Regions from separate parts of the Staphylococcus epidermidis genome, predicted to be linked through region 1. Evidence: riboswitches for the same ligand, from Rfam matches in the RefSeq annotation. Region 1 holds a riboswitch; each other region holds the start of a gene.
What was found. Region 1 has a riboswitch for S-adenosylmethionine ahead of FNL83_RS02945 (Na+/H+ antiporter NhaC family protein). Riboswitches for the same ligand answer to the same signal wherever they lie in the genome.
Positions count from the first base shown of each region.

Region 2: another riboswitch for S-adenosylmethionine. It lies ahead of metK (methionine adenosyltransferase); the one in region 1 lies ahead of FNL83_RS02945 (Na+/H+ antiporter NhaC family protein).
Region 3: another riboswitch for S-adenosylmethionine. It lies ahead of FNL83_RS09430 (methionine ABC transporter ATP-binding protein); the one in region 1 lies ahead of FNL83_RS02945 (Na+/H+ antiporter NhaC family protein).
Region 4: another riboswitch for S-adenosylmethionine. It lies ahead of metX (homoserine O-acetyltransferase MetX); the one in region 1 lies ahead of FNL83_RS02945 (Na+/H+ antiporter NhaC family protein).

Region 1 covers NZ_AP019721.1:631,068-639,018, forward strand. The annotation lists gene FNL83_RS02935 (flavin reductase family protein) at 1-534, shown strand, start outside; gene FNL83_RS02940 (hypothetical protein) at 578-1,165, shown strand; SAM riboswitch class I at 1,241-1,337, shown strand; gene FNL83_RS02945 (Na+/H+ antiporter NhaC family protein) at 1,471-2,772, shown strand; gene FNL83_RS02950 (SRPBCC family protein) at 3,069-3,581, shown strand; gene FNL83_RS02955 (IS110-like element ISSep2 family transposase) at 3,840-5,039, shown strand; gene FNL83_RS12335 (hypothetical protein) at 5,223-5,420, opposite strand; gene FNL83_RS12035 (hypothetical protein) at 5,437-5,574, shown strand; gene FNL83_RS02960 (MurR/RpiR family transcriptional regulator) at 5,798-6,559, opposite strand; gene FNL83_RS02965 (alpha-glucoside-specific PTS transporter subunit IIBC) at 6,757-7,951, shown strand, end outside.
Region 2 covers NZ_AP019721.1:1,021,852-1,029,802, forward strand. The annotation lists gene menE (o-succinylbenzoate--CoA ligase) at 1-1,172, shown strand, start outside; gene menC (o-succinylbenzoate synthase) at 1,162-2,163, shown strand; gene yidD (membrane protein insertion efficiency factor YidD) at 2,160-2,408, opposite strand; gene ytkD (RNA deprotection pyrophosphohydrolase) at 2,479-2,946, shown strand; gene FNL83_RS05215 (alpha/beta hydrolase family protein) at 2,933-3,718, shown strand; gene pckA (phosphoenolpyruvate carboxykinase (ATP)) at 3,949-5,541, opposite strand; SAM riboswitch class I at 5,693-5,802, shown strand; gene metK (methionine adenosyltransferase) at 5,911-7,110, shown strand; gene FNL83_RS05230 (hypothetical protein) at 7,213-7,951, shown strand, end outside.
Region 3 covers NZ_AP019721.1:1,935,306-1,943,256, forward strand. The annotation lists gene popT (polyprenyl-phosphate transporter PopT) at 1-373, shown strand, start outside; gene FNL83_RS09410 (CsbD family protein) at 439-630, opposite strand; gene FNL83_RS09415 (hypothetical protein) at 805-963, shown strand; gene FNL83_RS09420 (MetQ/NlpA family ABC transporter substrate-binding protein) at 1,233-2,045, opposite strand; gene FNL83_RS09425 (methionine ABC transporter permease) at 2,066-2,761, opposite strand; gene FNL83_RS09430 (methionine ABC transporter ATP-binding protein) at 2,754-3,779, opposite strand; SAM riboswitch class I at 3,873-3,975, opposite strand; gene FNL83_RS09435 (thioredoxin family protein) at 4,032-4,328, opposite strand; gene FNL83_RS09440 (toprim domain-containing protein) at 4,321-4,707, opposite strand; gene gcvH (glycine cleavage system protein GcvH) at 4,967-5,347, opposite strand; gene FNL83_RS09455 (arsenate reductase family protein) at 5,521-5,874, opposite strand; gene FNL83_RS09460 (thioredoxin family protein) at 6,017-6,340, shown strand; gene FNL83_RS09465 (nitroreductase family protein) at 6,523-7,065, opposite strand; gene aroD (type I 3-dehydroquinate dehydratase) at 7,146-7,862, opposite strand.
Region 4 covers NZ_AP019721.1:13,213-21,163, reverse strand. The annotation lists gene dnaB (replicative DNA helicase) at 1-627, opposite strand, end outside; gene rplI (50S ribosomal protein L9) at 798-1,244, opposite strand; gene FNL83_RS00070 (DHH family phosphoesterase) at 1,241-3,208, opposite strand; gene FNL83_RS00065 (YybS family protein) at 3,237-4,163, opposite strand; gene metX (homoserine O-acetyltransferase MetX) at 4,411-5,379, opposite strand; SAM riboswitch class I at 5,444-5,544, opposite strand; gene FNL83_RS00055 (AzlD domain-containing protein) at 5,669-5,998, opposite strand; partial or broken gene FNL83_RS00050 (AzlC family ABC transporter permease) at 5,995-6,688, opposite strand; gene sph (sphingomyelin phosphodiesterase) at 7,072-7,951, shown strand, end outside.

The DNA of each region.
Region 1 (7,951 bases):
ATAGCATTTGTAACTACTCAAAATTTAAAAGGGGATATCAACGCAGCCCCGTTTAGTTTTTTTAATGTAGTTAATCATACACCACCTATGATTGCAATTGCTGTTCAACGTACAAAGGGAAATAGAAAAGACACCTCAATAAATATAGAACAATCAGGTGAGTTTGTAGTGCATATTACTGATGAGGCTATTGTTAATGATGTGAATGAAACTGCTGCCCCGTTAGAATATGGTGTTAATGAACTTAAAAGAACCTCTCTAAGTATGATTGATTCAGATTTAATTAAAGTTCCAGCAATCAAAGAAGCAAAAGTAAGGTTTGAGTGTAAGCTTCATCAAATAGTACAATTGGGCAACAAAGATAACGGGAGTGATTTGATAATTGGTGAAATTGTCGTGTACCATATCGATGAAGAAGTTTATTTTGAAGATAGTAAAATTGATGCAAATCAATTAAATCCGGTAGCTAGGTTAGCTGGAAATGATTACTCTTTGTTAGGTCAAACATTTACGGTTAATCGGCCTACCTCATAAAAATAAAAATACATATGTAAATCTCATTTTAAGGGTGTCATTGATGAAAGCATATCTATATAAATTCATGCCATTGCTCATTTTCGTCATAGGACTGATTATCTTTTACGTTTTTAATGATTATCCCACATTGATACATGTCATAGTGATTATTGCTTTTATAACGAATGGATTGAAAAATGTATATTTTGTTAATAATAATATTAGAAATCATATGATATGGGTGAGCCCTAAACTCGATCGTATCCTTGGTATGATTTCGGGCATACTATATTTTGGTATTTACGTGGTTGGCTTTATAAAGCAACAGCCTTTATGGATAGTGATGCTTATTCTAGTATCAACAGTGGGTACTGCGGTTTTATTAGAAACAAAATTACATATTACATCACTTCAATTAGAGGAGACGTTATCATCTGAACGGATAAAACGTAAAGTAATATCAAGACATAAAGCACAACGTCTTAAGTGTATATTTTTTACTGTGATTGTTGTAGTAATCATTTCAATGCTCATATCATTATATTTAAAGTTGATGGTTATTTTTGGACTTGCAGTAACGATTTTTATCTTAGCATCAATAAGTGTGGCTATTTTCGAAAAATACTTTACTATTATTGAAAATATGTAAACTATTATTAAAATATTTAAAATAATAAGTGTTGACGTTATTGCAAATATCTTGTAACGTTAAACACAATTCAATAACTTATCAAGAGAAGTGGAGGGACTGGCCCAAAGAAGCTTCGGCAACATTGTATCATGTGCCAATTCCAGTAACCGAGAAGGTTAGAAGATAAGGTTAAACACGACGTTAACTGAGACTGGGGCATGATTACGTGTCCTGGTTTTTTATTTTTGAGTTATTGATTAAATAGATAGGAATTTTTTAGTATAAAATCTATCAATCCATTATACGGGAAAGTAGGTTAGATTATGAAAGAGATGAAGAATGGCAATGCTTGGGCATTAATTCCTTTATTGTTATTTGTCTTACTATTTCTAGGTGTTGGTATTATTTCTGGTGATTTTACCACTATGCCATTAAATGTTGCTATTACAATTACTGTTATTGTTGCCTTACTTATGAACCGCAAGGAAACTTTTGCAAAAAAAGTAGAGGTATTTACAAAAGGTGCAGGTCACTCTAATATCATTTTGATGATGCTTATTTTTATCCTTGCTGGAGCTTTTTCGACGACTGCTGAAAAAATGGGAGGCGTGTCATCTACAGTTAATTTAGGCTTATCACTTATTCCTCAAAATCTAATAATTGTTGGGCTATTTATTATTTGTATGTTTGTATCAATTTCAATGGGGACTTCTGTTGGCACAGTTGCAGCTATTGCACCAGTAGGTTTTGGATTTGCACAAGCAACAGATGTACCAGCTGCATTAGCCATGGCAACAGTTGTTGGGGGAGCGATGTTTGGTGATAATCTATCTATGATTTCTGATACCACTATTGCAGCAGTAAGAACACAAAAAACAAAAATGAGTGATAAATTTAAAGTCAATTTTAAAATTGTACTACCAGGTGCGATTATTACAATCATCATTTTATTCTTTTTAACAAATGGTATTTCTATAGATCATACTAAAAACTATGATTATAATTTAATTAAAGTCATACCATACTTATTAGTTTTGATTCTTGCGTTAGTTGGTATTAATGTAATTATTGTATTAATAGGAGGTACTGTATTAGCCGGTATAATTGGACTGATTGATGGTTCTTTTGGTTGGAATGGCCTTTTAAATGCTATTTCTAAAGGTATTATCGGAATGGAAGATATTGCTATGATTGCATTGCTTATAGGTGGTCTAGTAGGAATTATCCAACATAATGGTGGTATTGATTGGTTGCTTAATTTTGTAAGGTCAAAAGTAAAATCAAAGCGTGGTGCAGAACTAGGTATAGCGAGTTTAGTGAGTGCAGCTGACATTTCAACAGCAAATAATACAATTTCTATTATTATGGCTGGACCATTAGCTAAAAATATTGCTGATGAATATGATGTCGATCCAAGGAAATCAGCAAGTATATTAGATATCTTTGGTGGGTGTTTTCAAGGATTATTACCATACAGTCCACAAGTGATTTCAGCAGCAGGTGTAGCCGGAATTTCCCCATTCCTAATGTTACAATATAGTATTTATCCAATATTATTAGGTGTTTGTGGATTAGTAGCAATTATTTTAAGAGTACCTCGTTTAAATCAATCGTCAAAGAAATAAAATATGCCCCATAGTATATATTGACTGTCAACAATCTTATGATTGTTGACAGTTTTATAATGACTCTTTGATACACACCATCTGTATTTTATTTTTAAGTTGAGTATCAAACAATTTAGAATAACAGTAAAATATTGATAAAGACAAGACTATACACTCAATCTTGAATTTAAAAAGTTAAAAATCACTAAAATTATAAGTTTTATTTAATATAATTTAATTTTATAGAGCTCAAAGTTTGTGACCTAGCTCAAATACGTTAAAATAGTATTAAGAGTGAAAGTAGGTGAAATGAAATGGCAAAATATAATGTGGAAAATGAATATGTAGAAATCGACATTGAGAGATTACTCAAATATACACCAGAGGTCGTTTATGAGGCATGGACAAAAACAGATATCTTAAAAAAATGGTTTATGACCACTCAACGCACGAATAAATCATTTGATGCAGATATTCAAGAGGGAGGAAAGTATCGCATCATTGATAGTAGAAACGGTAAACAAAACATCATTGAAGGTACATATGAAGAGTTAGTTTTAGATGAATATATCAAGATGACGATTGGAATGCCAGGACTAAGTGAGGAAGAGGATGTCATTGAAGTAGAGTTCTTTGAAAGAGAGAATGGCGGAACTCAAATGTTCTTTTACTATCGCTCTTTTGTTGAAAAGGAAAGACGTTTAACAACATTAGAATATAAGCAAAAGAAAAAAGAATATCATGATTCAACAGCACATGGATTTGAATTGATGATTGATCAAATGCAAAATGTGATAGATGAAATTGAGGAACAGCGTCATAACTAAACTGAAAACATACTAAGATTAGCTATGAAGAAATCTATGACGATAGATTTTTTCATAGCTATTTTTTATAGTTATAGAGAGAAGTAGACTGTCCAGACTCTTGGATTTTAAATCCGTATAAAAAACAAGTCAGCTTTACTCTCGCCTTTTGAAATTCGTTTGTAGTATGTTGGGTTCTTGAAACCGTGTATAGGAAAATGAAATGAGAAAGGTTAAGTAAAGTTTTTAGCTTCTCAATTATTCAAAGGAGGTTTTTTTATCGATTACTTAGGTGTTGATATTAGTAAAAGAAGTAGTGTAGTTGCACATTATAAAAATGAAAAATTCCAAAAAGAGTTTTTCATCCAAAATAATAAAAATGGTTACAACTATTTACTCAAGTATTTGAATGACTTAGACCACCCACAACTCATTTTTGAATCTACAGGTATCTATTCAAGAAGTATGGAACGATTTTGTTGTGTAAATCAAATTAACTATATTCAAATGAATCCGTTAGAAGCCAAATTTAAAACGAGCGCTCTAAGATCATGGAAAACTGATCAGGCAGATGCTCATAAGCTTGCTTGTTTAGGACCGACGCTTAAACAAACAGACAACTTACCTATACATGAGTTAATATTCTTTGAATTAAGAGAACGCGTCCGTTTTCATCTAGAAATCGAGAATGAACAAAATCGACTTAAATTTCAGATCCTTGAATTACTCCATCAAACATTCCCTGGTTTAGAAAGATTATTTAGTAGTCGATATTCAATCATTGCACTCAACATCGCAGAAATCTTTACTCATCCAGACATGGTTCTTGATATCGACAAGGAGGTACTGATTACACATATATTCAATTCTACAGATAAGGGAATGTCAATGGATAAAGCTACAAAATATGCACTTCAATTAAGGGTGATTGCTCAAGAAAGCTATCCTAATGTCGATAGACATTCCTTTCTAGTCGAAAAATTACGCTTACTTATTCAACAATTAAAACAATCTATTCATCATCTCAAACAATTAGATGATGCCATGATTCAATTAGCACAACAACTCGATTATTTTGAAAATATTCATTCGATACCTGGTATTGGTAAGCTAAGCACAGCTATGATTATTGGGGAGATTGGTGATATTAAGCGATTTAAATCAAATAAACAACTCAATGCTTTTGTTGGCATTGATATCAAACGATATCAATCAGGTCATACACACTGTAGAGATACCATCAACAAGCGTGGTAATAAAAAAGCGAGAAAACTTTTATTTTGGGTGATTATGAATATAATAAGAGGGCAGCATCATTATGACAATCATGTCGTCGATTATTACTACAAACTAAGAAAGCAGCCTAATGAGAAACCTCATAAGACTGCCATCATTGCTTGTATAAATCGATTATTAAAAACAATTCATTATCTTGTAATGAATCATAAATTGTACGATTATCAAATGTCACCACATTAGCCAAACGTACAATCAAATATAGTTTAACACCTTATTCAAAAAAATTAAAATGAACGGTTTAGTTAAGTAATGCTTATTTTAATTATAAGTACTTGACTAATCGTAGGAAAGAGGCTGGGACATAATTCCCTAGCATAATAGCCAGTAAATGAGTTTTCATAAATTCATTTACTGGCTATTTATTTACAATACTTCGTATTGTTGGCTCGCTTTCTTATCGGACAGCTTCAGCCTGTAGTCTTCAGCTTGTCCTGTTCCCTCAAGAGTCTCGCCAAAATACTTTGTGCTTATATGTAATTTTATATTAAAATACTTTAAAAAATATGGCCCTTTCGTATAATTTAATAAATACCAATAAACTAATTTAACGAGGTGCCTTATGTATAAAGACTATAACATGACTCAACATACTCTACTAATGGAAACTTCAGTTCTTATCCCCACAAATGATATTTCACGACATGTAAATGATATTGCAGAAACAATTCCCGATACTGAATTCGATGAATTCAGATATCATCGTGGCTTAATATAAGAAAAGTAACAGCTCAACGAGTTGAAAATCATCAAAAAATTATAAAAAAGACAATTCCTATATTATTTCAATAGAAATTGTCTTTATTTACTTATCTTGGAACTTTTTGTCCCAGCCTTTTTTTAATAATTTAATTGTCAGTGTCTAAGTTGAAAATGAACCTGACAAATAGTATTTATAAATAGAGTTAGAATTGAATTCAATGATATGATGACTCACTTTCCTATGTTAATTCATGATTCTCTTTATATTCGTTATATTTTCTTAGTAGTGTTTCAAAGAAAATGTGATAGCTAATAAAACTGGAATAATCAGTACCATCGTTTAAATAGAAGGTATTGCTTGAAACATAGACATTGTAATCAGCTTGTTGTGCCAATGTATTGTCTTTCATTGTTGTTACGGAAATAAAATATTTTTGTCTCAGTTGAAGCAATTGTGTGACTTCTTTAAGTTGATGTGTTTCGCCAGAAAGTGAAATGATGAAAAACAAATCTTCTGGAATTGTCTTGTTTAACACCATCTTTAGTTCATGAACATCATGTAACAATATAATATTTTTATGCATAGTCAACAGTATACGTTGTGCTTCTTCAGCGACATTCATCTGTGCACGTCCAGTACCATATAAGTATATTGTTGTAGCATGATGCATTTTGTGAGTTAATAAACGATAATCAATACGTTCTAAATAGTTGAATGTATTTTCAATTTCTTGTTTAAATTGCTCCATAGAATCAGAAGGAAGTTGATGATTCTTACTATCTTCAAATTTTAAAAAGGATTTAAAGTCACTATAACCATCAAAACCTAGTTTACGAGTGAAGCGATGAATCGTAGCATTTGAAGCATGTGTCTGTGAGGCTAAATCTTGTATTTTCATATTTTTGCAAACATCTATATGTGTATTAACATAATGTGCAATTTGTATATCATTATCATTTAATTGATCGAAATTAGAGTTTACACGTTCATCTAAAATCATCTTAACACCTCATCACTGAAAATATTTTCTTTATATGAAAATATAATCTAATTATACAAAAATGTTTCAAAGTGCGTCAACGTCATTGTCATTATGTAAGCGTTTACTATATATTGGTAATAACTTATTAAATAAAGAGCAATAAAGATAAACATATATTAGTTATCATAATTAAGGGAAGTGGGAGGTATTCAAAAATGAATGCAATTAAACGATTTGGTAGTGCAATGATAGTACCTGTTTTAATGTTTGCTTTTTTCGGTATTGTTTTGGGATTCGCTACATTATTTAAAAATCCAACCATTATGGGAGGATTAGCTGATCAGCAAACATTTTGGTTTAAATTTTGGTCTGTTATTGAATCAGGTGGTTGGGTAATATTTACACATATGGAAATTGTCTTTGTAGTTGGCTTACCATTATCTCTTGCTAAAAAAGCACCAGGACATGCAGCTTTAGCAGCTCTAATGGGATATTTAATGTTTAATACTTTTATCAATGCAATTTTAACTCAATGGCCACATACTTTTGGCGCTAATTTAAAAAAAGGTGTAGAAAACACAACAGGATTAAAATCGATTGCAGGTATTGAAACGTTAGATACCAATATTTTAGGTGCAATCATTATCTCAGGAATAATAACGTGGATACATAATAGATATTACAGTAAGCGTTTACCTGAAATGTTAGGTGTATTTCAAGGATTAACATTCGTTGTAACAATCTCTTTCTTTGTCATGCTACCAGTGGCAGCAATCACTTGTGTTGTTTGGCCAACGATTCAACACGGTATTGCTTCAATTCAATATTTTATTGTTGCATCAGGTTATATAGGTGTTTGGTTATATCATTTCTTAGAGCGTGTACTAATACCTACAGGATTGCATCATTTTATCTATGCACCAATCGAAGTAGGTCCAGTAGTTGTTAATCATGGTTTGAAAGCAGAATGGCTTCAACACTTAAACCAGTTTGCCGAAAGTAATAAACCACTTAAAGAACAATTCCCATATGGATTTATGTTGCAAGGAAATGGAAAGGTTTTTGGTTGTCTAGGTATAGCATTGGCAATGTATGCAACTACACCAAAAGAAAATCGTAAAAAAGTTGCTGCATTATTAATACCAGCAACACTTACGGCAGTAGTAGCTGGTATTACAGAACCACTTGAATTTACATTCTTATTTATTGCGCCATTTTTATTCGTATTACATGCACTACTAGCAGCAACTATGGATACACTGATGTATGGATTTGGTGTTGTAGGTAATATGGGTGGCGGTGTACTAGATTTTATTGCAACTAACTGGATACCATTAGGAAAAGCACATTGGATGACATATGTCTTTCAAGTAGTAATTGGTTTAATCTTTGTTGCAATTTACTACTTCT
Region 2 (7,951 bases), 390 kb from region 1:
TGATAAATCAAATGAATTCAGTCGACATAGCAACGATTGTACACACGTTGCCTTTAGAATTAGAAGGGTTTAATTTATATCATTTTAATGATTTAACACAATTAGATAAACATGATGTTTCAGGTTACAAATTTAATTTAGAATCGATTGCATCAATTATGTTTACGTCTGGAACGACGGGACCTCAAAAAGCTGTGCCTCAAACGTTTAATAATCATTTAGCCAGTGCTAAAGGCTGTAAACAAAGTTTAGGATTCGAACAAAATACTGTGTGGCTTTCGGTCTTACCTATATATCATATTTCTGGGCTCAGTGTTATTTTGCGCGCAGTGATAGAAGGATTCACTGTCAGACTTGTTAAAAAGTTTCAAACTGATGATATGTTAACACAAATAAAGACTTATCCAATCACCCATATGTCCCTTGTTCCACAAACGTTAAAGTGGTTAATGGATGCAGGATTGACTCAACCATTTTCTTTAGAAAAAATTCTGCTAGGTGGTGCTAAATTATCACCACAATTAATTGAGCAAGCATTGACTTATCGTTTACCTGTATATAATTCTTTTGGTATGACAGAAACTTGCTCTCAGTTTCTAACAGCCTCACCTCAAATGCTCAAAGAACGTTTCGATACTGTTGGAAAACCAAGTGAAAATGTCGAAGTGAAAATAAAAAATCCCAACGCATATGGACATGGAGAGTTATTAATTAAAGGTGAAAATGTGATGAATGGTTATTTATATCCCAAATATTTAAAAGACACATTTGATAATGATGGGTATTTTCAAACTGGAGATATAGCTGAAATAGATGATGAAGGTTACGTCATAATATATGATCGGCGCAAAGATTTGATTATAAGTGGTGGAGAGAATATTTATCCTTACCAAATTGAAACAATCGCAAAAGACTTTGAAGGCATTGAAGATGCCGTATGTGTAGGAATATCAGATGATACTTGGGGTCAAGTACCAATATTATATTATGTGACAAATCAAGATATTAATCAAACTGAATTAATAGAACATTTTGAGAATCATTTAGCTAGATATAAAATTCCTAAAAAATATTATCAGGTCAAATCTTTACCTTATACATCGACAGGTAAATTACAACGTAAAAAGGTCAAAAGTGAAGACTTGAATGAGGGAAAGAATAATGAAAGTTAAGGCAATCAATCTATATACTTATAAGGAACCTTTTAAATCACCAATTTCAACACCGAAAGTGAAGTTAACGCATCGAGAAAGTTTGTTTACGGAAATAGTAACTTATAGTGGAGAAACTTATTATGGAGAATGTAATGCATTTTTAACTAATTGGTATGATAAAGAAACAATACTCACAGTCGTAAACAGATTAAGACAGTGGATACCGCAAGTACTTCATAAAGATATGACATCTTTTGATTCATGGTTACCTTACCTAAATCAAATGAATGATGCGCCAGCTGCTAGATCAATGGTTGTCATGGCTGTTTATCAAATGTATAACGACTTGCATGATTTTGAAGTACAATACGGTGCTACAGTTAGTGGCTTAACTAATAGTCAAATTGAAACATTATTAGAAACAAGACCGAAACGTATAAAACTTAAATGGTCAACATCACTCATCAAAGATCTTGAAACTATACGTTTATTAAATTTTGATTGTGATATTGCTATAGATGCAAATGAATCATTAACAAAGCCATCATTTTTACAATTAGCCAACGTAAATACATCAGATATTATATATATTGAAGAACCTTTTAAAATTCTAGAAGATTTAAATGATATTGATATGTCTATTTTTCCTAGAATTGCCATCGATGAAAAGGCACTTTCTATAGAAAAAATACAATCAATAATTCAGCAATATCCCATACAAGTCGTCGTGTTAAAACCATTTAGACTTGGGGGAATAGATAGAATGTTAAACGCCATGAAAATTTTGAAAGAAAAAAATATAAGGTTTGTAGTTGGGGGCATGTATGAGTTTGGTCTAAGTAGATATTTTACAGCAATGTTAGCTAAAGAAGGAAGTTATCCGGGTGATATTACGCCACACGGTTATTATTTTTCTAACGATATCGTAGAGACAAGTGGCATATTAAAAGGGGGAATGATTTATTTCACTCCCCCTAAAGTCAAACGTTCTTTACTTAACAAAGTTTAATGATGATGTGTGGTTTTAGAATTTTTATCTTTTTTTAATGGAACAGGATCAAAGCCACCTTTATGCAATGGATGACATTTAAGTATGCGTCGTACACCGAGATAAAGTCCCTTTAGTGCACCATGGTATTCGATGGCTTCTCTAGTGTATTGTGAACATGTTGGATAAAATCGACATGTTGGTGGTGTAAGTGGCGAAATAAAACGTTGATAAAATACAACTAGAGATAATAATATTTTTTTCAACATTGATAAAGGCCTCCAACTAAATATTTAATAATTATATTTTAACACAGGATGAGAGGAAGTGAGGAACGTGGAGTTTGAGGATAGAGATGGAAGGATTGTAACATTGAACTATAAAAATGAAAATGATATGCCTAATGGCAATCACGTTCTTGCAATTCCGGTATACAATAATCAGTTATTATTTACAAACCATCAACATCGTGGGATAGAGTTTCCTGGTGGTAAAGTTGAAATAAGCGAACAAAGTAAAGAAGCAGTAATTAGAGAACTATACGAAGAGACGGGGGCAATCGCAAAATTTATCTATTATTTTGCACAGTATAGTATAAAAATGGAGCATGATGAGCCGTTTATAAAGGACGTTTACTTCGTTGAAGTAAGTCATTTGGAATATGTAGATACCTATTACGAGACTTTAGGCCCTTGTCTTTATCATCAAATTAATGATATTCCTTTAAATAAAAGAAGTTTTTTAATCAATGATAAGGCGATTCTTCATTGTTTGGAAAGGGTGAAAACACTTGGATTTTATTAAGGAAAAGCGCATGCCAATCGAATATGAAACTCATTTTTTTAATGAAGTAACATATCTTGTAGATTATTTAAAAGTCAAGGCTCTGATGATGATTCCGAAAAATAAAAAAGATATCAAACGTATCGTTATATACTTAAGAGGTGGTAAAGGGCAAGTTGGAAGAGTGAGAGCTGCAAGACTTATGCAATTTGCAAATGAATATACTTTAGTTATAGGTCCTTACTATAGAGGAAATAATGGAAGTGAAGGAAGAGATGAATTTTACCGCGGTGATTTAAATGATGTAACGCATTTGATTCGACTTTTAAATCAAAACTATCCTTCTGCATTTATACATATGGTAGGATTTTCACGTGGAGGTCTACAAGGATTACTTACTTTTAATGATTTGCCTGTAGATAGTTATATGATTTGGGGTGGCGTATCTGATATACATTTAATGTATGAAGAACGAGTTGACTTGAGAGGTATGCTACGACGAATGGTTGGACATCCAAAAAAAGATGCGAAAGCTTATAAAAGCAGAGATGCAATGCAATTTATAAAAAAAGATAGTCCTCCTATTCTCATTATTCATGGTGGCAAAGATATTCAAGTTGGAATACATCAAGCTTATGATTTAGAAAAAAAATTAAAATCCAAAGGAATTTATTATCAAACCTATTATCAATTGGATGAAGGTCATGTACCACGACCTCCTGCGATGAGAGACGTAATTCGATATATACATCAATGGATGAACGACGTCGAAAATAAAAATTTAAATATATAGTGACAATGGATTATACAAGTTGATGATAGCAATGTAGATATTAGGAATAATTAGTTATTAAATAAAGAGACTGTTTGAAACTCTAGAAATGTATTATCATATCCAGATATCCTCAAATAAATGTATTATTATTTCCATCGTCATTTAAATAAAAATTTAAGTGCCCGAGATATTAAAAGCTTTCTCAGGCACAATGCTTTTAAATTTAGCGTGATAAATGTGTATATTAATTATTGATTAAATGCACCTTTGTTGGCAATATGTTCAACTTCCTTGCCGAATTTTTTAAAGTTATTATTAAAGCGTTGAATCAAATCGTAAGCTTGTGCTTTGTAGTTATCTTTATTGTTCCAAGCATTGATAGGATTCAGAATAGTTGTAGGTACACTGTCAATCTGAACTGGAATATTTAAGCCAAATGTATCATCTTTAATATATTTAGTATTTTTTAATTTACCTGATATAGCTTGATCTACCATTTCACGAGTATAGTGTAGACTAATTCTTCGCCCTATACCATATTTACCACCTGTCCATCCAGTATTTACTAGATATACATCTACATCATGAATATCGATTAAATTTCCAAGTAAATCAGCGTACTTTGTTGGACTTAAAGGTAAGAATGGTGCACCAAAGCAAGTTGAAAACGAAGGTTGAGGTTCAGTAACACCACGTTCTGTTCCAGCTAGTTTAGACGTGAATCCACTTAAGAAATGATACATTGCTTGATCTTTAGTTAGCTTAGAAATAGGAGGGATAACTCCAAATGCATCAGCGGTTAAGAAAATAATCGTATTCGGATGTGCTGCCTTTGAAGGTGTAACAATATTCTCTATATAGTCAATAGGGTAGGCGGCGCGAGTGTTTTCAGTATAGGTGTTATCATCAAAATCTACCGTACCGTCATCATTTGTAACTGTGTTTTCTAATATTGTTCCGTATTTAATAGCATTATAAATTTGAGGCTCTTTCTGTTTAGATAAATGAATTGCTTTTGCATAACATCCACCCTCAATATTAAAAACGCCATTTTTATTCCAACCATGTTCATCGTCACCAATTAACTTACGTTTTGGATCGGCAGAAAGCGTCGTCTTACCAGTTCCTGATAATCCAAAGAATAGTGCTACATCTCCTTTTTCTCCAACATTAGCTGAACAATGCATACTCATGATATCCTGCATTGGAAGCAAATAGTTCATTACAGAGAAAATACCTTTTTTCATTTCACCAGCATATTCTGTGCCACCAATTAAAATCACTTTATGTTTAAAAGATATAATGACAAATGTTTCACTATGTGTCCCATCTAATTTGGGATTAGCTTTAAAGTGAGGTGCTGAAACAATTGTGAAGTTGGGTTTTATATTTTGAGCTTCATCTATAGATTCTGGACGAATAAACATGTTACGAGCAAATAAATTATGCCAAGCTAATTCATTTATCACCTTAAGTTTAAGACGTGACTCTTTATCGCTCCCTGCATATCCACTAAATATGTAAAGTTCCTCTTTCTGATTTAAATAATCGAGTACTTTATTGTAAAGTTTTAGAAATGTTTCTTCATCCATGGGCTGATTGATATCTCCCCAATTTATATTATCCTTATACGATGGTTCAGTGACTATAAATTTATCTTTAGGTGAACGACCAGTGTACTTACCTGTTTTAACATTTATTGCCCCCAGTTCAGTTAACTCACCCTCATGATTTTTTAAAATTTTTTTGTATAATTGTGTTGATGATAGTTGAAAATGTGATGTAGCTTTTTCTATTAGCTGATTTATCTTAAGTGTTTCTGTGTATGTATCTATAGACATACCCAATCCCTCCATACGATAATTTATGTAAGCCCTTACATTTAGATAGTATAACATACCGATTGAATTTATCCACTTTAAAATAGAAATAGTGACAATGTATAAAATTGACAACATACTTTGAATTAGATATTATTAAGTTTAACGGATTCTCTTATCCTGAGTGGTGGAGGGACATGGACCCAATGAAACCCAGCAACCTCTTTATTTAAAGAAAGGTGCCAAACCGTTTGCAGACAAATATGGTCTGAACGATAAGAGCGAATGGACGTTTAAGAGCCTTCTCTCTATCTATATAGTGAAGAAGGCTCTTTTATTTAGCTCTCATATTTAAAGAGAATTTTCGTAATTTATTTAAAGGAGAAAATGATGACATACAATAAACGATTATTTACCTCAGAATCAGTTACTGAAGGCCATCCTGATAAAATTGCTGACCAAGTTTCAGATGCCATTCTTGATGAAATATTAAAGGATGATCCCAATGCTCGTGTAGCATGTGAAACAACAGTAACAACAGGAATGGCACTTATTTCTGGAGAAATCTCAACAACTACTTATGTAGATATTCCTAAAGTGGTGAGAGAAACGATTAAAGATATTGGTTATACTAGAGCAAAATATGGTTATGATTCACAAACAATGGCAGTGTTAACTGCGATTGATGAACAGTCTCCTGATATTGCACAGGGTGTAGACAAAGCTCTTGAGTATCGAAATGATATTTCTGAAGAAGAAATTGAAGCAACAGGTGCAGGTGACCAAGGATTAATGTTTGGATATGCAACTGATGAAACTGATACGTATATGCCTCTACCTATATTCCTGTCGCATCAACTTGCTAAACGATTGGCTGATGTACGAAAAGATGAAATTTTAGATTATCTTCGTCCAGATGGAAAAGTACAGGTGACTGTTGAATATGGTGAAGATGACAAACCTAGACGTATTGATACCATTGTAGTTTCTACACAACATGCTGAAGATGTAGAGTTAGCACAAATTGAAAAGGACATTAAAACGCATGTTATTTACCCAACTGTAGATAAAGCTTTATTAGATGATGAAACTAAATTTTACATTAACCCAACTGGACGTTTCGTTATTGGAGGACCTCAAGGAGATGCTGGTTTAACTGGACGTAAAATTATAGTTGATACGTATGGTGGATATGCCCGTCATGGTGGAGGTTGTTTTAGTGGTAAAGATCCTACTAAAGTAGATCGTTCGGCAGCTTATGCTGCAAGATATGTAGCTAAAAATATTGTTGCAGCTGGTTTAGCTAAACAATGTGAAGTACAACTTGCATATGCAATTGGTGTAGCAGAACCCGTTTCCATTTCAATTAATACGTTTGATACTGGAAAGGTTTCAGAAGCACGATTAGTTGAAGCTGTAAGAAAGCATTTTGATTTAAGACCAGCAGGTATCATTAAAATGTTAGACTTAAAACAACCGATATATAGACAAACAGCAGCGTATGGTCATTTTGGACGTACAGACGTATTGTTACCATGGGAAAAATTAGATAAAGTCAATGTTTTAAAAGATGCTGTTGAAATTCAATGACTTGTAAAATAGAAAATAAATAATTATAAAATATATGTCGAAAATAAGCCTTTTTTCTATTATAATTAGAGTTATTGAAACTGATAAAGGAGCGTTGTTTTAATGGATTTTTCTTCACCGACAGTAATTGGCTTAATTGTTGCAATACTTGTGGCTGTTTTATTCTTTGTACTCTTCTTAGTAGCGAACCATAGTAAGAAGAAAGTGAAAAATCAAACAGAAGCACATTATAAAGAAAAAGAACAACATCTAAAAGAATCTCATGAAGAAGCTTTAGAAAAAGAGAGAGTTGAGAATAAAAAAGTTGTTACAAAACAAAAAGAAGATTTTGACGTGACAGTTAGTAACAAAAATCGTGAAATTGATGCGTTGAAACTATTCTCAAAAAATCATAGTGAATATGTTACAGATATGCGATTAATTGGTATTCGTGAGAGACTAGTAAATGAAAAGAGAATACGCCCTGAAGATATGCATATTATGGCAAATATTTTCTTGCCTAGTAATGAGTTAACTAATATTGAACGTGTGAGTCATCTTGTACTTACACGAACTGGCTTATATATAATTGATTCTCAATTATTAAAAGGCCATGTTTATAATGGTATTAGTGGTGCGCAATTTAAAGAATTACCTACGATGTCACAAGTTTTTGACACGCTCGACTTAGATTCATCACAGCCGCAGACATTGGTCTTAGATCAAAATGAAGATCAACATTCATTATCTTTTGTTAATTATTCAGATAAGATTAAACATATTGAAAAATTAGCAGGAGATTTACAAAATGAATTGAATACCAAATATACGCCTACATCAATACTGTATTTTAATCCTAAAA
Region 3 (7,951 bases), 1.1 Mb from region 1:
TGCTATGTTATTACCAGGCATTTCTGGATCATTTATGTTACTTGTCTTCGGAGTATATGGGACGCTAATGTATGCTATTTCTGAACTACTTCATTTTAATTTAAATGCATTACCTATCATATTAATAGTAGGTTTCGGTATTGTAACTGGTTTTATGATTTCAAGTCGATTAATTCAATATTGTCTACATCAACACCCTACAATGACATTTGCTTTGATAATAGGCTTTGTAATCGGATCGTTGTATGCAGTTTTCCCTGGATTCCCGAAAGACTTAATCCAATGGATCATATCATTTTTCCTATTGATCACTGGCTTCTTAGTAAGTTATGTTCTTGGTAAAATTACAGCAAAAAATGAAGCATCATTTTGATATATATACAAACAAGCCCTCATATACCATAGAGTACATGAGGGCTAAATTAGAAGGACTATTAATTAGTCACCTTTATTACCTTTAAATTTATCAATAACGTCATTTGCTTTTTCTTTAACGTTTTCTACAGCTTCTTTCGCTTTACCAGAAGCTTTGTCACCTTTACCATCTTTTTCTAATTCTTTATTATCAGTAGCATTACCTACTGTTTCTTTAATATTACCTTTAGCTTGTTCAAATTTATCTTCAGCCATTTAAAATTCCTCCTTATGTTTAACTTATTAATATTGTTACCCTCTTATTTATGAGCTAAACATCTTTTATGAATTTTTTTCTCATAAAGATGATTTTACGAAAGAAACTATAAATTTACAGTAGATTATAGTATATTGAATATAAAATAATTATAAGTTGGGTTGGTATATTTTATGAAATTTATTACTATTAAAGCGATTACTGAGAAAGGGTTAGATAAAAAAGTAAATCAATTTTTAAAATCACATCCACAAATTGAAATTATCAAATTTGATTACCAAATGGGATATAGCGGTGTAAGTGTTGGTATTTTATACCGTGATAATATTTAAATAATTATAGATATGTTGTGCGTATAAAGACAATATATCTTACCTTTTACAAAACTACCTGTTCAAAAAATATGGCTAGTGAATTATAGTCATTGTTAGATAACTATAATCACAGAAAAATGTTTATGGATGTTAAAACGTATAACAAAAGTGAGTTAAAAATTAAAGGTTCAATAGCAAAAAACACGTAGATGATTTTATACTGAATCATCTACGTGTTTTTGTATATTCATGTGACAAGCGATTAAATATTATTAATTGTTTGCTATTTACTTAGCAGGTACGACAGCTCCATCATACTTATCTTTAATATAATCTTGAATTTCTTTAGATTGTAGCACTTCCATTAATACTTTGATATTTTTATCATCTTTATGACCTTTTTTAACTGCAATTAAATTTGCATATGGGTTATCTTTAGGAGATTCTAAAGCAATCGAATCTTTTTTAGGACTTAATTTTTGGTCAATCGCATAGTTAGAATTAATGATTACTGCGTCAGCGTCTTGATTTTGATAGATTTTTGGTAAATATTCTGCTGATTGTTTGTTGTTAAATTTAATATCTTTTTTGTTTTCAGTTATGTCATCAAATTTAGCATTTTCAATTTTAACGCCTTTTTTAAGTTTAATAAGACCTTCATCTACAAAGAATTTTAAGAATCGTCCTTGTTCAGCTGGGTTATTTGATACATATACTGTTGCACCTTTAGGAAGATCTTTTAAGCTTTTATATTTTTTTGAGTATACAGCCATAGGTTCTAATTCAACATTCCCAGCCGATTCAATTTTATACCCTTTTTCTTTACTTTCAGTATTTAAGTATGGTGTATGTTGGAAGAAGTTCGCATCGATTTCACCTTTGTCTAATAATTTATTAGGCGTTGTGTAATCGTTAATTGGTTTGATTTTTAAATCATAACCTTTTTTCTTCAATAATGGTTTTGCTTTTTCTAAAATTTCAGCGTGTGGTGCTGGAGATGCACCTACTGTGATAGTTTTTTCCTTATCTTTACCTCCACCACATGCAGCTAAGGCAATCGTTAAAGCCAATACTAAAATAATTCCGAATAATTTTTTCATAGAATATAATCCCCTTTTCTTTAGCGTTTATCGATTTTATTTGTAAGCCAATCCCCTAGGAACTGGATTATAAATACAATAATTAAAATAAATACTGTTGAAACTAAAATGACATCATTTTGATTTCGAGTAAATCCTGTTAAATATGCTAAATTACCTAAACCGCCTGCGCCAATAACACCTGCAATAGCTGTAGAACCTACCAAAGCAATTGCAGTAACGGTAATACCTGAAACTAAAGCAGGCATTGCTTCAGGAAGTAGCACTTTTCTCACAACTATCGAAGTGTTCGCTCCCATTGACCAAGCAGCCTCTATAACACCTTTATCAATTTCTTTAAAAGCAATCTCGACCAATCTAGCGTAGAATGGTGCTGCACCAATAATAAGTGCTGGTAATGCACCAGTTGGCCCACTGATTGTTCCGAGAAGTATACTTGTAAATGGAATTAACAGTAAAATTAATATGATAAATGGAATTGCTCTAAATAAATTAACAATGAATGACACAATCGTGTAGAAAATCTTAGCAGCCAATGAGTTACTTTTCGCAGATAAAAAGAGTAATACCCCTAATATAAGTCCAAAGACAAATGCAAAAAGCGTCGAAACAACAGTCATATATAGAGTTTCTAAAATTGCCTGCCAAACCTCTGGCCACTGAACATTTGGCATTGTCACCATTTCGTGAAATATTTCACCATAAGATTTACCCATGTTTTAGCACCTCCACATTAACGTGTTGTTCGTGAAGATTATGTTTAAATTGCTTGAAATGTTCTTCACTTATATGTGGTATGTGAATAACTAAAAATCCAAGCGAACCGTTTTTAGTATTCTTAATATCTGCTTCAAGAATATTCACATCTATGTTATGCGTCTTCGTCATATAAGATATGATAGGCTCAGTCGTATTTTCACCAGTAAAGTTTAACCTCACGATATATGCATCATGATCTAATGGCTCCAAATACTCTAAAGAATCTTCAAAATCATCGTTTAAATCATCTTTCACAAAACGTTTTGTTACTTCGTGTTGTGGATTCTCAAATACTTTACTTACCGCTCCCTGTTCGATAACTTTACCGTTTTCCATTACAGCAACTTCATCACAAATTCTTCGTATAACATGCATTTCATGTGTTATAAGTACAATAGTTAAATTTTGTTGTTCCCTTACCTTCAATAATAAATCTAGAATTTCATCTGTAGTTTGTGGATCTAATGCACTTGTTGCCTCATCGCATAACAATACATCTGGATCATTAGCTAATGCTCTCGCAATACCCACTCTTTGTTTTTGTCCGCCTGATAATTCAGACGGATACGCACTTTCTCGACCTTTTAGGCCGACAAGTTCAATGAGTTCCAATGCTTTTTGTTTAGCTAGACCACTTGGAACGCCAGCAATTTCTAATGGAAATGTTACATTTTTCAATACATTTCTTGACCATAGCAGGTTAAAATGTTGAAAAATCATACTCACTTTTTGTCGTTTTTTTCGTAACTGTGATTTAGATAATTGACTTATATTGTCACCATCTATAATGATTTCACCTGACGTTGGAGATTCTAAGTTGTTAAACATTCTTATAAGCGTACTTTTGCCAGCTCCTGAGAAACCAATCACACCAAAAATAGAGCCGGATTCAATGTTTAAATCAACGTGATCAACAGCAAGAACATCTTTATCCTTGGTATGATAGCGTTTAACAATTTGGTTTAGCTTAATCACGTTAATAGCCTCCTTATGTTGCTTAGTAATCAAATTAAAAATGCTTTCTCAATTTTTAGAAAATTTGAGAAAGCATTTGTTGAAATGTTCTTTCTCTCATCTTCTAAAGTTATACTTTATGTGAATTGGCACCATTTCTATTTTAGACGGTTGCCGGGCTTCTTAGGGCACATCCCTCCACCTCTCTCGATAAGAGTTAAAGCATATTTAATTTGTATTAATCCTACCATCGTACTAATGTTTCGTCAATAATTATTTTAAATTTTCTAACAAATAAGTAACTGACTGAAATGCGTAGATTCTTTTTATCTCTTCCTCTCTACGCATAAGCAACAAAACAGGAACAGACATAATTTGTTTCTCTTTACTCCATTCAGGATAAAAATTAAGATCTATTTTTTTTATTGGCAATTGTAAGATTTCATTAGCAATATCCAACATCCTTTCAGAAATCTTACATGTTCCACACATTGGTGTATAACCAAATATGAGATGTTTTTCTTTATTAAAATTAACAGTTATGTCTTCAATATCCTTCAATTTATTCATTTACTAAAACTAGCCTTTCAGTTTTTAAATTATTCATAAGTTTCTTTTCTTTTTTTACATTAAAACCATATCTACTTAATACATGTGCTAAATAATTTTTAGGACACTTAGCAACCTCACAAAACGTTTTATCAACATAAATATGTTCACTTTCGCTTAAATAACGTTTAAACCATTTTCTAATTTTTTCACCCTCATCATCAGAATCAGCAAGAACATAAACTTGTTTGTCATAAAGTGTTTCTATCATGTTGTCTATCTTATCTATACTCATAGTGCCATGTGTACAAATGATATTTGCAGGTTCAGCGATTACTTGTTGTACTCTTTTCTTATCCGATTTACCTTCAACAATAATAACCTTATTTACAATAGCCATGTCAATCCACCTTCTAAGCGTCAAAGTAACTATCACTATCATCATTCACAAAATCCCCAAAACCTAAACATTTAGTGACACTGCAATTTTTAATTGCTAGTGTCACTTATGCTTGAGCTTTGCTCAGGCGTTCCTCTTTTTCACTGCAATTTTTAATTGCTAGTGTCACTTATGTATGGGCTTTGGCTTACGTTCCAGATTAAAGTTGTTCCTTATAAAAAAACTCCTTGATTAAATCTAATCGAGGAGTTTGCAATCATTATTCACCAATCATTTCTGAGTATTGATCTGCTGATAATAATTCTTCTAATTGACTATCGTCACTAATTTCAATTTTAACCATCCATGCTTTTTCGTATGGCGATTCATTTACAAATTCTGGGCTATCTTCCAATTCTTCATTAACTTCAACAATTTTCCCAGAAATTGGCGCATACAACTCTGATACTGTTTTTACTGATTCCACACTACCGAATGTGTCACCTTCATTTAATTCATCGTCAGTTTCAGGTAGCTCAACAAATACGATATCACCTAATTCGTTTTGTGCGTATTCTGTAATACCAATTGTTGCTACATTATTTTCAATTTTAACCCACTCATGCTCTTTAGAATATTTAAATTCGCTCGGTACTGCCACGAGAATCCCCTCCTGATTAATTTAATTACAATTTAATAATGCCACACACATATTATTCATTCAACTATTATTACAAAGAATAAATGAATTAAAATTCGTTTTTAAATATACAAAACACCATTTTAATTTATATTTTTTTATTAATGTTCACTTTCTCTAAATTAATATCACACCTATAACCATTGGTGTTGATACTCATTTTCTTTAAATCCTAAAGTCAAATGGTTACCAGAAATAGCTAATGGACGTTTAACCAACATTCCATCTGAAGCAAGTAGTTCTAGTTTTTCATCATCAGACATATTTTTAAGTTTCTCTTTTAAATTTAATTCGCGATATTTGATACCATGTGTATTAAACAACTTATTAATATTCACACCCGTTTTATCTACGATATTTTTGAATTCTTTTTTAGTCGGTGTATGTTGAACAATATCAATGGATTCATAATTCACATCGTGCTCATCTAAAAACTTTGCAGCCTTTTTGCACGTTGTGCATTTCGGATACTGATAAAATTTAATCAATTACCTTTTACCTCCTTCTCTCTATTAACTTAAATATATCATGATATTTAATTGAACGCTTTAATTTTCAAGCTAATATTTTTGTTAATGTGCAGTCATTCGTTATAATAAGTTTACCAAATTACAAAAGGAGTAGATAGTGATGAAAAATATTCATCAAACCGAAGAATTTAATTCTACTATTGGTAGTACTGATCCAGTAATTATCAAGTTTGAAGCCGACTGGTGTCCAGATTGTAAAGCGATGGATATGTGGATAGATCCAATTGTTGAAAAATATAATAATTATCAATGGTATGTGGTCGATCGTGACGAATTAGAAGATGTGACAACTGAAAATGATGTTATGGGTATCCCAAGTATTTTAATATTCCAAAATGGTAAAAAATTAGCACACTTGCATTCAGCAAATGCTAAATCACCTGAACAAGTTGAATCATTCTTGACTGAACATTTAGATCAATAATATTTAACTAAAAAACCTGAGACATCATCACACGTCTCAGGTTTTTCTTGTATTATTCGTCAGTAACTAAAGTAAATACTTATGTTTTCAACTCTGTTACTCACTGTATCGGTGAAACGATAAACACAAATTCCATCTCACCTAATTTTAAATTTTAATACACGCTCAATATCACGGATGATTTATTCAAATTCGGTAATAAGATTTTTATTTTTACGTTTAGCCTTCGTTGGTACTTCTTCTAAATCAGTAAGATACAAAAATCCTGCTAATATTTCATTATCCTTTACACCCAAAGCTTTTCGTATTTTAGGATCAAAGATATATTGTGGCGACTTCCAACAAGTACCAATACCCGCTTCGTATAAAAGTAACATTAAATTTTGAGCAAAAGCTCCAAATGCAAAATAATTTTCACGACTTTGACGTTGTCTTGGATCATCTTTTAAAATCAACAACAACATGCCACCTAAATTTGTTACTGCATGAAAGTGATCCTCTCGCTTATCCGGACTATCTGGAAAAGCAAATCTTGTGATATCCCTACTAAAATCACCGAGTTTATCTTTTGAAATATGAACCAATCTCCATGGTTCTCTCATACCATGATTTGGAGCGTCAGTAGCTTTATATATTGCATCGTAAACCGTTTGATCATCAACCACCATATCGTGTTTAAATTTTTTGACGCTTCTACGATTAGATATAGCTTCTTGTAATTCCAATGTATTTCGCTCCCTTTATTTTATACATGATAACCATTATCAATTATAAGATACATTGTTATTGAATTCAAACTTACAAGTTAATCCTCATAAAAAGAAACCATGGATTTTAACTTAGAGACATGTATCTGTCCGGGTGCTTGTGGTTCTTCTATGCAACCATAAGACAGCGTTCCACCAAATACGCCTTGAGCAATTCGGCTGACTTTACCCAAACTAGACATCGATATACCGACAATTCGGCATGTTGTGTGCTTCGCTGTGAGTGACATGGCTTCTAATAAATGTAACACGTCCTCTTGACATTTGGGCATAACCGCAAGCTTTAAATACTCAGGATTGAGTTTTTGCATTTTAAAGTAAATAAATTTAAGTTCATCTAAAGCAGGTGTTTCTTGAAAATTATGATGCGAAAGAACAACTTCGAGCCCTTTTTGTTGTGCACGTTGAACAAGATGCGTATATTTTTCAATTTTGACGGCACTGCTCCACTCAATATCAATCATATCAAATTGTGGACACTCAATTAATTCACCTAGTATATTTAAATACTCTTGCTCATTTACAGCTCCTTTTCCTCCTTGAACTGAAGTTCTATATGTTACTAATATTTTCAAATGGAATATTTTTAATTGCTTAATCACTTCATTTAATAATGCCTTATTAAATGATGGCCATTGGTCAATGCGCAATTCAATGATATCTATTGATTCTTCGTTTACTTTTATATCTTTGAGTAAAGTTTTAGAAAGCTTGTCTTCTGGTGCAATTGTCGCTGCAATATCTACATGGGTCATTCTATCCCTCATTTCGTACACTATAGTAATTTTATTTTATATGATTTTCTTTCATTCATACAAATATCTCTAAACTTATTATTAAAATT
Region 4 (7,951 bases), 620 kb from region 1:
CGCTAGAATGATTAAATCATTACGGTTAAAACCAGCAGTCATTTGATCTAAGTCACGATAACCAGTTGGAATACCTGGTGTTTGACCACTATTTTGATCGAGTTCTTCTGCGGTCTCATATACCTGTCCTAAGACATCTCTAATATCTTTAAAACCATCACTTTCTCTAGTAGAAGATAGTTCTAAAATACGTCGTTCGGCGTCACTTAAAATCGTATCTAATTCTAATTCATCATTATAGCCATCATTCGCTATACTATCAGCGGTTTGAATAAGTTTCCGTTTCAACGCATGTTTAAAAACGATATCCGTATAGTACTGAACGTTTCGTGTTGTCGGTACACTCGTCGATAGTTCGGCAAGATATTGAGGGCCACCCGCTTCGTTCAAGCTACCTTCACTTGATAATTGATCCATCAATGTGACAACATCAATTTCCTTATTATCCTCATTTAGGTGCATCATTGCTCGAAAAATATGTTGATGGGCGCCTCTATAAAACGACTCAGGAAGCAAGACTTCCTGAGTAGTATTAATGAGTTCTGGATCTATAATAATGGCACCTAAGACAGATTGTTCAGCTTCATTGCTATGTGGCATTTGATTTTGCTCATACATTCCATCCATTATCTACTTACACCTCTTATTTCAATCCATCTTTTATTTTATCGTCATCTGATATTGTCACGAGATACACTACAGATATTTCAGAGGTTAACAAATTGTATAAGTCATACATCTTATATAATTGCACCTATAATAGTAATCATGTACTATCCTCGCGTCATATCTTTAAATTATTGTTCTACAGTGTGCACACGGATTGTACCTTCGACTTCTTTGTCTAATTTCACTGGAACATTAGTATATCCTAGTGCATGAATACCATGCGGTAAGTCCATTTTACGTTTGTCGATTTTAATATCATGTTGTTTTTTTAGTGCTTCGGCAATTTGTTTCGTACTGATTGAACCAAATAGTTTGCCGCCTTCACCTGTTTTAGCTGATACTTCAACTTCGATATCTTTTAACTGTTCTTTAAGTGCTTTTGCATCATCGATTTCTTGTTGTCTATCTGCTTCGGCACGTTTATTTTGTTGTTCTAATTGTTTTAAGTTACCAGGAGTTGCTTCTACAGCATATTTATTTTTAAGTAAGAAGTTATTTGCGTAACCTACTGGTACATCTTTAACTTCGCCTTTTTTACCTTTACCTTTAACATCTTGTGTGAAAATTACTTTCATGCGTCTTCACTCCTACTCATTTGTTCTGTAATTGCTTGTTGTAATTGTTCTATTGCTTCATCTATTGTCGCACCTTTTATTTGTGTCGCAGCATTTGTCAGATGGCCACCGCCACCTAACGCTTCCATTGTTAATTGAACATTTATGGAACCTAAAGAACGTGCTGAGATACCAATCAGGTTGTCTTCACGTTTAGCTACTACATAAGATGCTTCAATGCCTTCTAAACTTAACAACTCATCGGCAGCTTGTGCAACCGTTACAGGATGATAAATTTTATCATCTGAACCATGTGCAATGGCTACACCTTGATCTTGTATCTTAACTGTTCTTATCAATTCTGAACGATTGATATACGTATCGACATCATCTTTTAAGAAATGCTGCGTTAAGATTGTATCAGCGCCATGTGCACGCAAATAACTTGCGGCATCAAATGTTCTGGAACCTGTTCTTAACGTAAAGTTTCTTGTATCTACTATAATACCTGCATACATGACAGTTGATTCTAAACGAGTCAATCTCTGTTCAGTTGGTTGATATTCTAGTAATTCCGTTACGAGCTCAGCAGTTGAGCTAGCGTAAGGTTCCATATACACAAGTAATGGATTTGAAATAAAGCTTTCGCCACGTCTATGATGATCAATGACTACTTTGCGATTTGCTTTATTTAAGACATTTTCATCTAAGACCATTTCAGGTTTATGTGTATCTACAACAACGACAGTCGTCTTAGAAGTCATCATATCCCAAGCCTCATCCGATGTTACAAAGCGTTCTTTTAGTTCCGGTTTCTTATCAATCTCATCCATAACACGACGTAATGTCGGATCAATATCAGAATCATTAAGAACGATAAATGCCTCTAAATTATTCATTGATGCAAAGCGCGAAACTCCGATAGCTGCACCTATAGCATCTAAATCTGGTCGCTTATGTCCCATAACGATAACTTTATCGCCTTCAGTAAGAATATCTTTGAGGGCATGTGAAATCACACGAGCACGTACACGCGTACGTTTTTCCATAGGGTCAGTCTTACCACCATAGAATCTTACATTGCCGTTCATATTCTTAATTGCAACTTGGTCACCACCACGACCTAACGCGAGGTCTAAACCAGATTGTGATAATTCACCTAAATCAATAAGGTTCTCCGTGCCTTCACCTACACCAATACTTAATGTTAGTTGTGCGCGGTAACCCACACTCTTCTCTCTTAATTGGCTTAAGATTTCAAAATTAGAATCTTCTAGTTCAGCCAATATTTTTTGGTTAAAGTAAGCTACAAATTGATCTGAGTTGTAACGTTTGAAGTAAATATTGTAATCTTGTGCCCAACGACTAATCACACGTGTCACCATAGAGTTAATTTCAGAACGTTGTGTATCGTTCATATTTTGAGTGATTTCATCGTAATTATCTAAAAATATTGTTGCAATAATCGGCTTGGAATCTTCATATAGTTCATTTGTACGTTCAGTTTCAGTCATATCAAAGAAGTATAAACAATGCTCGTTTTCTGAATATCGTACATGATAGTAATAATTGTTGTTTTCTATTTCTACTTCTTGAACTTTTTCCAGTTGTTTTAATATGTTAGGGAAGACTTCATTGACATTTTCAGAAATCACATTCGTTTCAATGTGATCTGTCATAAATTGGTTCATCCACTCAATGTGATTATCTTCATCTAACACAATCATCCCTATAGGCAAGTGCTTAATCGCCTTGTTACTACTTGCCGAGATGTGACCACTTAAATCATCCACATAACTATCCATTTTTAGAAATGCTTTTCTCAATAACACGCCACTAATAATAATCATCACAATGAGTATAGCTGTAGCAATACCTGCTACTAATTGGTTAAAAATAAACCACACGACGACAAGTGCTATGGCAGTGAGTACCATTAAAATAAACGGTATGAGCAAAGCTTTTTTAGTGGATTGACGGTTCATTCTTCCACCTCTAATCACTTTTTAATCATCATTTTTTTATTATTTTCTTTAAATTAATACATAAATCAATTACCCCAAGTAATCCAACAATATGCGTTGCCGGTGTAAGAAGTGTCCCTACTACCATAACAAGAATTGTTGCGAAGTTCGGCCATCTTTTAGCTTTACCAAAGAAGTGAATGACACTTAATCCTTGGATGTACATCACTAATGATAACACAACATCAAAGTTTAACACGATGCTTTGGAACGTACTTGGTTCACTTGCAATCATGACACAAATAAGTACTATAAGATAAAACCATAGTAAATTACGGCTCATTTGCCATGCGAATAAAGGTTTAAAAATAGGTGTTGCTACTTTAAATTTGCGTAAAATTGGAAATGTAATAATCAGATTAATTAAGACAAAAATGAAAATAACTATAATTAGAAAACTAGGGAGTTGGACCGTCATTTGTCGGAAACTTTCCTCAAGAATCTGTCTATAGTTTGAATCGATTCCACTTGTTAAGAAAGCCTGATGCATTGCATTTTTAAAAGGCTTAATTAATACAGCTGCCGTCGGGATTTTATCGAATGTTTGTAATAACATCCATCCAATAAGTGTAACTAAACTTAATGAAGCTGTTGAAATATAAAGAATTCGTTCTTTAGATGTTCTTTCCTTAAGTAATTGTCCAATAATCGCACTTAATAATAAGATTAAGACCATCATACTTAAGACAAATGTATTACCTAATAATGTTGTAAGTACAACTGTTACTAATGCGCTAATTCCGAATGATTGTATGGAACGATTCCATAAAACAATACCGGGAATCGTTGCAAATAAACATAAAATCAAGCCGAGAACAGGTAATACATGTGTTACTAAAGCGACTACTAATAATGAAATAATTGCTAAAATAGTTGCTTTAGGTTGTATTTTTGAAAACACATACGCCACTCCCATACTTTTTGACTATAACTCCTATTTTAACCTCTTTGCTAAAATTTAACAATAAAGTAAAGTCATACTACCAGTGACAGGTTATGCATAAGTACGACATATGAAATATGCTTTGCTTATATAATCTTCTGTAGGACTATTTTTATGCCAAATAATACTTATCTTATTCCAAAGAAAAATTTACCTACTCTGCACTGTTTAGTATTTCTTATGCGTGCTCATGGGGATTTTGTTCTATTATAAAACTTTCCTATTTACGTCGGAATTGTTTCAGATTTAAGAAATGATATAAATTAGGCGCCCAATCATTAAAATTTAGAAGAAAACCATCATGTCCAACATTATCTGGTACGAAGAAATGACGATGATATTTAAAACGTTCTCCTAAAGCTCTTACTTGATCATCAGGATAAAGTAAATCATCAATAAAGCCCATAGTTAGTACTTTCGTTTCCAACGATTGAAAGACTTCATCAACATCATCTCTCCCTCTATCTAAATGATGACTATCTAAGACGTCTAGCAGTGTTAAATAACAATTTAAATCGAAATATTCTTTGAACTTATCACCTTGATGTTGTTGATAGCTCACTACTTCATCTGGTGTAAAACGTTGATCATAACTTTTAGACGATCGATACGTGAGGAAGCCGAGTTGACGTGCGATACTTAAACCTTCTTTACCACCTATATGTATAGCTTGTCTTGCAATCTCGTTAAAAGCACGACTATAGGAGGACGTTTTATCAGTAGCGGCTAATATGATTGCTTTTTCCACCTCGAATTGACGATTATAAAGCAATTCCATCGCTTGCATGCCACCTAAACTGCCTCCAATGAGAATATTAATCTTCTTAAATTCTAATGCTTGTATACCTAACTCAATAGCTCTAACGATATCCCTCAATGTTAAATATTCTGGGAAGTTGTCATCATTTAATTTAGAACTCGAACCAAATGGACTTCCAATGACATTGAATGTAAGAAATTGATAATCATGAACTGGAATGTAGCCACCATCAATGATTTCTCGCCACCAGCCAGGTTGCGCATCCGTACCGTATGTTAAATGATTGCCAGTAAGTGCATGACAAACAACTACAAGGGGTTGACCAGGAAGTCCTACATGTTCATAACGTAGACGTAAATGATCAATCGTTTCACCAGATTCAGTTATAAACTCACCTAGTTCTAATGTATTAACCGTGTAATTCGTCATAATAGTTCCATACCTCCTTCAACTAAAAAAGTGCCTTACTCAAATGATGTAAAGGCACTTATCGTACTTATCATTCGAGTTGCTCGTTGGTATTAGCACCGTGCTATTTAAAGTCGGTTGCTGAAGCTTCTACGGGCCAAATCCCTCTGCTTCTCAAAATAAGGTTAGGTAATTTAATTGTATTGTGATGTAGAAATGTATTTCGTCTCTAATAGTCTAAATTTTCTAATTATTTTAATTTTAACTAACTTTTTCTGTAAGTTCAATGAATTGATATGATTTCCAAAGATTAAAAGATTAAACGTAAGCAAACAATGACAAATATACCTACGAGAATTGTCACTGTTAGACTACGTGTGAAAATAGCGAGCATCACAGTTGGCACGATTGCAATAATATAAGGTAAATTAAGCGTATAACCAAATGCATGATCATGTTGTTGAATTACACCATCTATAATAAGAGCTGTAAATAAAGTGATAGGAATAAAAGAAAGCCATTTAATTACAATTGCTAGTAAGTTGACACGCGATATCATAACAAATGGAATAACTCTAATGAGTAATGTGACCACGCCACATAAAATAATAAGTACTAATGTATGTAAATCTGTCGTCATTTGTCCATCACCACCCCTAACAATGCAGCAACAATTGCGGCTATTAAAATTGCTACGTATGAAGGTAGAATTGAACTTAGAAGAAGCATCATCACAATCACAAATACAATGAGTACAATATATATTCTCAATCGTGATTTCTTAATCCCTTCAAATTGAGATATACATAAAAAAAATAAACATTGCGGTAATGGCAAAGTCTAGGCCAAGCGCATCAGGATTTGAAATATACTCTCCGAAAATGGCACCGATTACACAGGAAACAGTCCAAAATAAGTAAGCAGTAATATTTAGTCCGTGTAGCCATCGATCGTTAATTTTTTCACCTTTAACATATGGTGTTATAGCAACGCCAAAAGTTTCATCTGTTAATAACGTTCCAAGCCCTACCCTATTCCAAAATCCATATTGCTTATAATTAGGTGTTAAAGTCATACTTAATAAGAACATTCGAGAGTTAACGATAAGTGTTGTAAGCACAATTGCAGAAATAGGGGTGCCTGCAATCACTAATGTACAAATAATAAATTGGGCTGCACCAGCATAAATAATCAGACACAATAAAATAATTTCTAAAACACTGAAATTTTGGGAGACTGCCACAATTCCAAACGATAGTCCTACACTAGCATAACCAAGTAACGTGGGAATACACTCTTTCACACCTTGTTTAAACGTAAGGTGAGTCATATTATCATCCCCAGTCTCTCCAATAAAATAATAAAATCAGTCTAATACACTTAATTATTTTATTCAATATATTTAAAGACCGGTATGTGTGACGTCATACATACCGATGTCTAAAGAAGTTAATATGTAAAGGTTTTATTTTTCAGAATTTTCTTTCTTATTTTTAGACCCTCTTTTTAACTTTTAGCTTTAAAATCAAAATGTTTACAACATTACTTTTAAAAATTATCAAAAAATAATAGTTACTGAACTTTTGCAACTCTTTAAAACATCATTGATTTTTAATTTTTTATTAAAATTTTATTTAGAAATAGTAATTTTCAAAAGATACTTAATTTTGTTTGATATAATCACACCATCAAATGAAACGAGGTGTAACAATATTGAATTGGCAACGTAAATGTATACTAACTACTTTGTTGGTTTTAAGTAGTTTATTTTTAGTATTTTCGACTATCACATATGCGAGTGAACGTGATTTTAAAGACAGTCTTAAAATCACTACACATAACGTGTATTTCTTACCTACTGCTATCTACCCTAATTGGGGACAATCTCAGCGCGCTGATTTAATTTCAAAAGCAGATTACATTCAAAATCAAGATGTCGTGATTCTAAATGAATTATTTGATAAAAAAGCTTCAAAAAGATTGTCAACACGTCTACATTCACAGTACCCTTATCAAACACCTATCGTTGGTAAAGGTACAGAAGGTTGGCAAAATACTTCTGGTACTTATAGAAAAATTAAAAAAGTAAGTGGTGGCGTTGGTATTGTGAGTAAATGGCCTATCGTACAACAAGAACAACATATTTATAAAAAAGGTTGTGGGGCTGATATGGCAGGTAATAAAGGCTTTGCCTACATTAAAATTAATAAGAATGGCAAATACCACCATATTATCGGAACACATCTACAAGCTGAAGATCCAACATGCTTTAAAGGAAAAGATAAAGACATTAGACAGAGTCAAATGAGTGAAATTAAACAGTTTATAAAAGACAAGAATATCCCTAAAAATGAACCCGTCTATATCGGTGGTGACTTAAATGTCATTAAAGATTCAGATGAATATCAACAAATGGCAAATAACTTAAATGTTTCATTACCTACTCAATTCGATGGTAATGCATATAGTTGGGATACTAGCAGTAATAGTATTGCGAAATATAATTATCCTAAATTAGAACCTCAACACTTAGATTATATTTTATTAGATCGTGACCATGCACAACCAAGCTCATGGCATAATGATACACATA